Regions from separate parts of the Chitinophaga sp. 10T418 genome, predicted to be linked through region 2. Evidence: riboswitches for the same ligand, from Rfam matches in the RefSeq annotation. Region 2 holds a riboswitch; each other region holds the start of a gene.

Region 1 (3,285 bases), 210 kb from region 2:
ATAAATGCCGACGCTGCCGGGAGTCACAGTAGTGGGGCCTGAAATACTAACGGGTCCTGCCTGGGCAACAACTTTGCTACCGCCCAAACATAACAGCAATAGCGGGGCACAAAAAAACGTGGATACCTGAGTGAGTTTAACGCTCATTTTACAATGGCTTAAGAGTGAAATACGTGGAAAAAAAATATCGTATTAAAGTAACCAGAAAATCTTGAATATCCTAGTGAAGTATCGGGATAAGAAAATGCCCCGCTTGCCATTGGCAAACGGGGCATTTTCTTATTTATGGTTCTTTATTCGTGAAACACAGGCATAGCCGGGAAATACCATCCGTTGTAAGTCAACGTTTTTTTCAGGGTAGTAGTGGTGGCATCATAAATCAGCACCCGGTTGATACTGCCGGTGAATGATCCATTCAGCGTGGTCACTACCAGCTCATTCTTTTCCTTATTATATGCTGCTCCTGCACCATAGAAATACTGACCTGTTGGCAGGGTGATAAATGGCGTAGTTAACGAAGCAGCGTTGCCGATTACGTAGCGATATAATTGTGTTCCACCGGCAAAACCGTTGTTACGCACAATGAAAATAGCACTGTCCTGTGTAGAAGCAGTAATACCCGCATGACGCCATGCTCCCCATGGAGAAGGCACGGTAAACGGCAGTTTGATCGCAGTACGTGCGAGGGTAGACGGAACAATGCGGATCAGTGAATCTGAATTGGTTGCATATACCGCTCCATCTTTACCCGCGGCAAAAGCAAGGTTAGCAGCGCCGAACTTTTTCACTACAGCATAAGTGCTGCTATTCAGGGCTACGATACCATCTGTTTGAGATAATACAAAAACATAACTGCCAATTTTAAGCATGTCGCCGGTATAACCAGCAACCCCGCTGATTTTAGTGCCTACCGCCAGAGATGGCAGTGTAATAGGATATACGCCATCGCTGGCGCTCAGCAGTCCGTGTGTGGCATCAACACCCAGGAAGGCATGCCCATCGTTACCGGGCAAGGTAGTGATACGGCCGGTTTCTACCATGCTGCCACCATCTGTTACCACCAGCGGTCCGCCGGCTTTCACTACGATGTACAGCTTATTGTTGAAGAAGGTCGCAAACTGCAATGTGTTGGAAGGCCCTCCTAATGCACCGGTTGGGTTTTCCAGGTGATACACGTCCTGCACCAAACTGTCACCACTATACGAATAGAAGTGCAGATCGCCGGTGCCATGACCGAACCATCCTTCATTGGCAATAAAGAAACCATCTGCATATTTGCCGGTAATCAATGATGTTGTAACGCCGGTTTTGTTATTGGCGTCCAACTTTTGTAACTGTGATGACTGCAATGCATCTTCTTTTTTACAGGAAGCCACCAACAAGGCAAACGCTACCAACAAGMAGGATAATAACTGTTTTTTCATATAATAGATATTTGGATTGATGACATACTTTTCCCTGTCCGGATACCAGATCCGGAAAAAAACAAAACTCAAAAGCCGGTGAAATCACACCTGCATAATGCGCCCAGGGGTAAATAATATTTACACAATAGAATATATGCCGTTAGGCTTACATTCCTGGCCTTTCACCCGAAAGCGCTGAATGATCGATGACATCTGGCAGGTCTTCTGGCTCTCCTGCTTTTCCGGGAACCTTCCCATCTGCGGACATGCAGACAGTGGTATGGAGTATCCGGAAAATCAATTCATTCAAAAATGAATGCAGGATCACAGCTACGGGGATAGCTCCGGTATTGCACCGGATTCCCTTTTAATCCGCCCGCAGGCGGAACCAATTGTGGATGCAAACGTACGTGAAGTATTAGTAAAATCCAAAATGAAAGGAAAGTGTAATACTTCATTCTTTTTTGAGGCAATGCTTTTGGCAACTATAACTAATCAGGTATTTCATTTTTTATACTTCCTATTAGTTCGTGTTTAAATTTTTATACCACCTATATTGTCTTCCTTCATTAAAATGTATCACTGTTAGACGCAGTGGATCTGCGTTATGGTTATTTTAAATCACTAACAGGAGTGAACGGAAGAAAGTATGGATATGGCATTTTATTTTTTATGCTTTCCATAGGTTGATATTTCATTTTTTATGGTTCTATTGTTATCATCTATACCGAAAAGTATCACTGTGGGATTGATGAGTTGAAGATAGTAGCCGAAGTATTTATAACACTGCAGCCACTAATGGGAATAGTCTTAGAAATTCGAAATACGGATCTGTTAATCAGTCGTTAATCCGATTTTAAGCGAAGAACCATTTTTGCAGTTTTATATGTAATTAATATCTTCGAATCTGATCATATAATTACCAGCACACAGGCCGATTGAAAGAATGAATATATTGGGAATCTCCACTTTTTTCTTTAAGTATGTTTGAAATATTTAATGTTTTTGGCAAAAGATGAACCTTTGCATGAAGATTAATGCGTAACTTGATGGAGTATCTCTCCATTGTAAAGTGGAATGAAAACCTCATATCCACATGATATATTGGAATATAGGGTAATTTTTAAATATTGATCAGAATAGCAGTGATTAAGGCATACAAAAAATGCCCCCTAACTTAGAGCCAGGGAGCAATCATTGCGTACATGATGTTTACTTTCTCATTTTCATACCTAAAATCATTAGGATGATGTGAGTTACAAGGACTATTTGACCAATAGTCTCCAACCAATCATTCAAATTAAAGTTTTTCATGCCTCTAGTTTTAGTGTGAAAAATTCAATCCGTTACCGTTAGTCCGGTAGCGGATTTTTATTACGAGGCAATGATAAAAGTATTTTTCCTTCAATTCGTTTTCTAAAGCATCTGTTAAGCAGGAATAACAAAAATTATAGCAAATCATACGATGCGGTCTCAAATTGATCGAAAAAATATTTCATTTGGCGTACCTTTCTCTTGTAATAGTATTGTTTATTCGCATGTGAAAAATTGATTTGTCCGTTTTATTGCCTCTCACGTGATGCTGATCATTTATTTCGGTTAATTATCTATCGAATAMTAGAGGTTTCGTTCCTTGATAACACGGCCGTTTGTTTCCAGATTGTCATATATAAGATTAAATCCTTTTCTTTGCCAAAGTATATAGATAGCAGAAAGTTCTATCTGTCCACAATTGATCTAGATATGTTGAAATGAAAAGAAAAAAGATGTACCTCCTGATTTGTTTAACCCTGGGCGCCATCGCCATAATAGCGACCATTGCCTTTTTCATCGGACGACACTATAACTCACCCACTTATTTTCTTTCTCAATTACCAGA
Region 2 (3,285 bases):
CTGCCTGCCACAAGGGAAATCCTACCTGTAACAAAGCCTGGAGTAACTGATCCGGTAAAACATTGACATAGCTGATGGTACGTCCCAGGACGATAGACAGTTTGGTTGCCAATTCCCGGTGTGTGAGGGATTCGGGGCCGGTAATATCATATATTTTGCCTGCATGGCCGGGAGTGGAGAGCGCGATGGCTGCTATTTCGGCAATATCCCGGATGTCTACCAGGCTAATCGGCGCCTCTCCGGCGGTGGCGAAAAACTTGCCCTGCTGGATGATGGGATCCCGAAAGCCCAGCAGTCCCTGCATAAATAAATTAGGTCGCAGGAAAGTATAGTCAATACCGGATTCGCGGATCTTTTGTTCCACGGCAGCATGATACCGGAGAAAACGTACCGGCGATTGTGGTGCTGCATGCAGCTGGGAGAGTTTTACAATATGTTGTACTCCGGCATGGCGTGCAACGTCTACGAAATCACTTTGTAACTTTTCGGCTTGCTCAGAGGAGTTCGTGAGCAGGAAAGCTTTTTCTATTCCCTGTAATGCCCTGGCCACGCTGTCGGGATTATTAAAATCTCCGATCACGGCTTCAGCTCCCGGTAATGCGTGGAGTGCGCGGGCCTGATCGTCTGTTGTTCTCACCATGGCACGAAAAGGAATACCTTGTGCGGATAACTGTTTGGCCAGTGTAGTACCAATGTTGCCGGTGGCGCCTGTAATCAGGATGTTAGCTTGTTTCATTTTTTGTTTGTTTTATGATGTAAAACTCACTTTTTGCTACTGCGCCACATTGTAAGAAAACGAAATCATGCTGTAAAACGGCCGGGAACTTAAATTTGATAGTTGCCGGGATTTATTATCTTCGCCCCCGGTTCTTTACGTATTACAATCGAAGCAAGTAATGGTTCCCGCTGAAAAGCGGGATTAAAAGGGAACTGTGTGTAAATCACAGGCTGTCCCGCAACTGTAAGTTTTGCGCAGATAATTTATCTGCAACTGGTAAACAATATACCACTGTTCCGTTGGAGGAATGGGAAGGTGTTTAACAGTGAAACGAGCCAGGAGACCTGCCTTTATTTCACTTTGACACTGCTTTCGGGGATTGAAGCAGGTCAGGTTTTGGTATGTAGTAATTTTTTAAGAACAGGTATGACAGATGGACGCTTTTAAAAAGGTCCGTCTACCAATGCTGTATTGCATCGGGGATCATGCCTGTCAGCAACAATTACGTACTATCTTCTCCTCTCTTACACTTTCTCCTGTTAAAGCATTGCTATGGTATGTACAAGAGCGTGAACATCATGTATCACCTTTTAAACAATCAGCAATGATTATCCACAACTTAGGCTATCCGAGGATAGGTAGCCAGCGTGAATTGAAGAAGGCCTGCGAAAGCTACTGGACAGGCAGCATTACTATTTCTGCCCTGCAGGAAGTCGCCGCCGGCATCCGGTTGCAAAACTGGGAACTGCAAAAGCAGGCAGGAATCGACTGGATTCCCTGCAACGATTTTTCCTATTATGACCAGGTACTGGATACCTCGCTGATGACGGGCGCTATACCAGCCAGATACCAGGCCCTCACTGCAAAACAGTTATCTGAAACAGACCTGTTGTTTGCCATGGCCAGAGGTTATCAGCGGGATGGAGATGATATCACCGCCATGGAAATGACGAAATGGTTTGATACCAACTACCACTATATTGTTCCTGAATTTACCGCCAGCCAGGACTTCCACCTGTTTTCCCGCAAAGTGGTGGATCAGTTCCTGGAAGCAAAGAATGCAGGCTATGCTGCCAAGCCGGTATTACTGGGACCCGTTTCCTTCCTGTTACTGGGTAAAGAAAAAGAAACAGGATTTAACCGGTTATCATTGATAGATAAATTGCTGCCGGTGTACCTGGAAGTGCTTGACCTGTTAACGAAGGCCGGAGCCACCGTGGTACAACTGGATGAGCCCTGCTTATCACTCAATCTTTCTGCGGAAGCATTGCAGGTACTTACCGATTCATATGCGCAAATACATGCTGCCTTCCCGCAGTTACATATTGTACTGGCTTCCTACTTTGAATGTTATGGCCAACACCTGCCGGCAGTACTGGCATTGCCGGTGCAGACACTGCACCTGGACCTGATACGTTGTCCGGCACAACTGGAAGATGTATTGCAGACAAAGATCGCCGACAGCAAATTGCAACTCTCTCTGGGCGTAGTTGACGGCAGAAATATCTGGAAGAATGACTACACAAAATCATTAGCATTTATACATAGGGCTATTAAAGTTTTAGGGGAAGACAGAGTCGCCATTGCGCCTTCCTGCTCCCTCTTACATGTTCCCTGTGATCTGGATTACGAAACAGCGATATCTCCCGAAATAAAAAACTGGATGGCCTTCGCCAAACAAAAGCTGCAGGAATTAAAGGAGCTGCGGGATATTGTAAAAGGAAATACAGCACTACTGGCTGCCAATGAGGACGCGATCCGCAACCGTGGGGCATCAGGGCTTATTCATCGTAAAGCGGTAAAAGACAGGGTAGCAGCATTTACATTGAGTGATGCCAGCAGGAAAAGTGCCTTTACCATTCGTCAGGCCATACAGCAGGAACAGTTTGGCCTGCCATTATTCCCGACTACTACCATTGGCTCCTTCCCGCAAACAGATGATATCCGGCAGTTAAGAGCAAGATTGAAAAAAGGAGAACTGACAGTACCACAATATGATGCCGCCATAGAAAAGGCAACCATAGAAGTGATCCGCTGGCAGGAAGAAATTGGCCTGGACGTACTCGTGCACGGCGAATTTGAGCGCAATGACATGGTGGAATATTTTGGCGAACAGTTAGATGGATTCCTGTTTACAAAAAATGGCTGGGTACAGAGTTATGGCAGCCGTTGTGTAAAACCACCGGTTATTTTTGGTGATGTAAGCCGTCCGGCAGACATGACGGTACGCTGGAGCAGCTTTGCACAAGCCAATACCGACAAGCTGATGAAAGGTATGCTCACCGGTCCTGTTACTATTTTACAATGGTCTTTTGTGAGAGATGATCAGCCAAGATCCACTACCGCAAACCAGATTGCCTGGGCTATACGTGATGAAGTGGTGGCATTGGAAAATGCAGGTATTAAAGTGATACAGATCGATGAACCAGCCATCCGGGAAGGGTTACCCTTACGCCGGGAAAACTGGGCGGCATACCTGGAATGGGCAGTACAGGCATTCCGTATTGCTGCCAGTGGTGTGAAAGACGAAACACAAATTCATACGCATATGTGCTACAGTGAATTTA
Region 3 (3,285 bases), on a different contig from region 2:
AGTCTCCGGCCACCATCATATCACCGGCAGATGAATTAATGCCATCTATCTTAGTCCCTATGGTCGGACCAGCGAGGTTTACACGGTATACGCCATCTACTGCACTTAACAAACCTCTTGTATCATCTATTCCCGTAAAGGCATGACCTTCGTCCTGCGGAAGATGATCTACCCTGCCTGTTTCTTTCATGGTATATGCATCAGCTACCACCAAAGGACCGCCTACTTTTACTGACATATACACCTTGCCTTTATGGACGGTGGCGAACTGCAGTGTTGCGCTGGTCGGACCAAAATCTTTACCGGGATTTTCTGTTTTAAATACATCTTTAACAATCTTATTACTGTCATAACTATAATAGAATAAGTCGCCGGAGGTAGTACCATACTGTCCTTCCTGTACTACCCAAAAGCCGTTTTCATACTTACCCCACACCTTTACCTGGTAGATCGCGGAGTCTGAAGCGCCGGCATTGCTGGCTGTAAATACGATATGGTAATCACCGCGGGCACCTGCCGTGAAAGTATACACCGAATCATTTCCGACTACATTTCCATTTATTTTCCAGCTGAACGTAGCGCCAACGGGATTGTTTATCCTGGGGTGATAAGAAAGCGTAGCGCCAATATGTATAGAATCTGCACCTCCGGTTTTATCCACACCGGGACCGGGAATGGTGTCGTCATTTTTTTTACATGACATCGCCAGTGCTAAAATAGAAACTACAAAGAAAGTACTTCCCGAAAATCGCATGTTTATATATTTGATTGATGATTAAGCTCCAGTTGTTTCAATTATGCATGTAATGCTTTGGGGTACCGGTATTTCAGTATTTCAAAAGAACCAAAGAATACCGCTGAATAAAGAAGATTTGCCACGAGCATATTCTTTAAAAATGGTAAAGCGAGGTAGTAACATTGCAACAAACCTGCAAGGTTGTACGTATAGGGTTTACCGGTAGTAATATCAATACCATGATTGATCCATACGCCGAAATCAGAAACGATCCAATGTATCAATCCGGCAGACAGCGCGGAAAGAAGTATGCGGAGAAGCGTTACTTTTTTGATGATCACTCTGCCCACTGTTACCATGAGTGCAAAGGCGGCATAGTTCCATACCCAGCCACTATAAAGCAATCCTGTAGCGTATTCCGGATATATCAGGTGAGATATGATGATATCGCTGATGAATAATGTCAGAATAGGAAAGGCATACGACTTGAAAAGATTACTGAAGTAAGCGCCCGCAAAAAGCGCCATAGCGCCAATCGGTGTAAAGTTTGGATAAGGCATCAGATTACCCGCACCTAATACACGTATGAGGCCTGCGCCTAAAATAAAAACAAGTAAAACTAGAAAACGTGGGTCAATTTTTTTATCAGACATTGTTAATAGTTATTATAAAGGGAATAGGGATTCTGCATGAAGAAATCAAATGATCTCTCACGAAAGAAAACATACATGTTATAGGTGATGACATGCGCTATCAGGCACAGTCAATCAGATACAAAAATTCATTTTTACCAAAAATAAAAAACCGGAACACCGGGAAAAATACATCCATGTTCTTCACCCGAAAACATGATATATAGTTGCAAAGGGCAGGTCTTCTGGCTTTCCTGCTTTTTCGGTCGCCTTCCCGTTCCAGATAAGCGGAACAGTGGCAAGGAGGAATTAACTCCGAAAAAACGATACCTGTGGTCACACAGGCAGCAGGATTTACAGCTACGGGGATAGCTCCGGTTTTACACCGGATTCCCTTTTAATATTCTTGCATACATGCTAGAATAACCAGTTGCAGGCGCAAATTAATGAAAGCAGATGGTTTCTCCAAATGTTGTGACAACAGGGATTGAGAATTACGAATTAGGAATTCTCACCCGATCCCTATAAACTATATCGCAGCCCTAACTGCATTTGCCAGCGCGAGGCCAGCGGATCCCTGAACTGGTACAGCGTATATCCCTGCGAGTTCAGTTTTATACTAATCGTCTCCCCTTCTTTGGTTATTTCTACATACTTCTCCGCCAGAGGAGCAAGATCTACATTATAACTTTGCGTTGGACCACTTATTGTAATAGTGTTGCCGGCATTGTCGCTGGCACTCCCTATCTTTTCTATATATGTTCCTGATAAGGAATAAGGCATGTTGGCTTCCAGGAAATATTTACCCGGTTTCATTTCCGGAAATGAATTTGGATATTACTACTCCTGGAAACAGGTAGCAGGTCGGCCACTCTAATGAAGTTGGCAATTTTTTTTACGTGATACAAGATATCGGTTACAGGCTTAGATCATTTAAATCCGCACTATGGTCTGCATTGCAAAGGGACAAAAATTATTTACACTCAATCCAGGCCACAACCAGATACCTTAATAAGTTGCTTGATGTCTTTAATACAGATCTTCCTGCTATGTGATGTCAAAATACCGGCAGCTTTAAACTCTGTTAGAAATCTAACAATATTCTCTTTACCGGTACCTACCATATTTGCCAGATCACTACGGGAAAGATTAATCATAATATCTTCCCCTGCAACTGTTTCCTGTTTAAATTTTTCACGCAAAACAATTAACGTGATTGCAAGTCTCTCTTTAACAGAACGCTGTGCAAATACAGAAATGCTATTTGCCAATACAGTGAATTCATGACTGAGTGCTTTGAGTAATCTACGCGGCAGCACGCTGGATCTTCCCATAATAGTCATAAAATCTTCTTTGGGTATGAATGCAATGACACTTTCTTCTAATGTAGCAGCAGAGTCTGGATAACGCTCATCGGCTAAAATAGCGTGATATCCGATTAATTCCCCTGCATTGGCAACGTATATAATTTGTTCCCTGCCAGTTTGATCCACCTGGTATTTTTTAACTTTACCTTTTTTTACAAAGAAAATACCGGAAGCAACAGCTCCCTCTCTAAATATAACTTCTCCTTTCCCGTATCGTTGCTCCTGCATATGGGAATAAAGATCTGCACATTCATCCTCCGGTAGATTAGTCAGAATGGACTGGGATTTAAAATTCCACTTATAAATGGGAAACAGACCGTCTAAACTCATAATAATTGACCCATTGGGCTAAAAAGTGATTTTTTGCAGGTTTTTAATTGAAAAGTATCAATGAAACCAACCACCATCAAAGGTACCTTTGCAATATGAAAATATCAACTATTTCTCGCCCGAGAATCAATTTTACAAATAATCATGAGTGGATTGATTTAAACGGAAGTGTTGGGTTTGTAGGTGTTTCTGCACACAGGCTAAAAGGAATTAAAAATAT

Evidence for each region. Region 2 has a riboswitch for cobalamin ahead of metE (5-methyltetrahydropteroyltriglutamate--homocysteine S-methyltransferase). Riboswitches for the same ligand answer to the same signal wherever they lie in the genome.
Region 1: another riboswitch for cobalamin. It lies ahead of AC1DCV_RS26460 (DUF5074 domain-containing protein); the one in region 2 lies ahead of metE (5-methyltetrahydropteroyltriglutamate--homocysteine S-methyltransferase).
Region 3: another riboswitch for cobalamin. It lies ahead of AC1DCV_RS20715 (DUF6580 family putative transport protein); the one in region 2 lies ahead of metE (5-methyltetrahydropteroyltriglutamate--homocysteine S-methyltransferase).

The regions. Positions count from the first base shown of each region.
Region 1 covers NZ_JBFTHG010000010.1:242,731-246,015, reverse strand. Annotated here, with positions in the region: gene AC1DCV_RS26465 (hypothetical protein) at 1-147, opposite strand, end outside; gene AC1DCV_RS26460 (DUF5074 domain-containing protein) at 294-1,424, opposite strand; cobalamin riboswitch at 1,605-1,814, opposite strand; gene AC1DCV_RS26455 (hypothetical protein) at 3,158-3,285, shown strand, end outside.
Region 2 covers NZ_JBFTHG010000010.1:33,823-37,107, reverse strand. Annotated here, with positions in the region: gene AC1DCV_RS25590 (SDR family oxidoreductase) at 1-736, opposite strand, end outside; cobalamin riboswitch at 881-1,084, shown strand; gene metE (5-methyltetrahydropteroyltriglutamate--homocysteine S-methyltransferase) at 1,182-3,285, shown strand, end outside.
Region 3 covers NZ_JBFTHG010000006.1:630,542-633,826, forward strand. Annotated here, with positions in the region: gene AC1DCV_RS20710 (DUF5074 domain-containing protein) at 1-754, opposite strand, end outside; gene AC1DCV_RS20715 (DUF6580 family putative transport protein) at 796-1,389, opposite strand; cobalamin riboswitch at 1,587-1,814, opposite strand; gene AC1DCV_RS20720 (hypothetical protein) at 1,891-2,184, opposite strand; gene AC1DCV_RS20725 (Crp/Fnr family transcriptional regulator) at 2,352-3,065, opposite strand; gene AC1DCV_RS20730 (biotin/lipoyl attachment domain-containing protein) at 3,161-3,285, shown strand, end outside.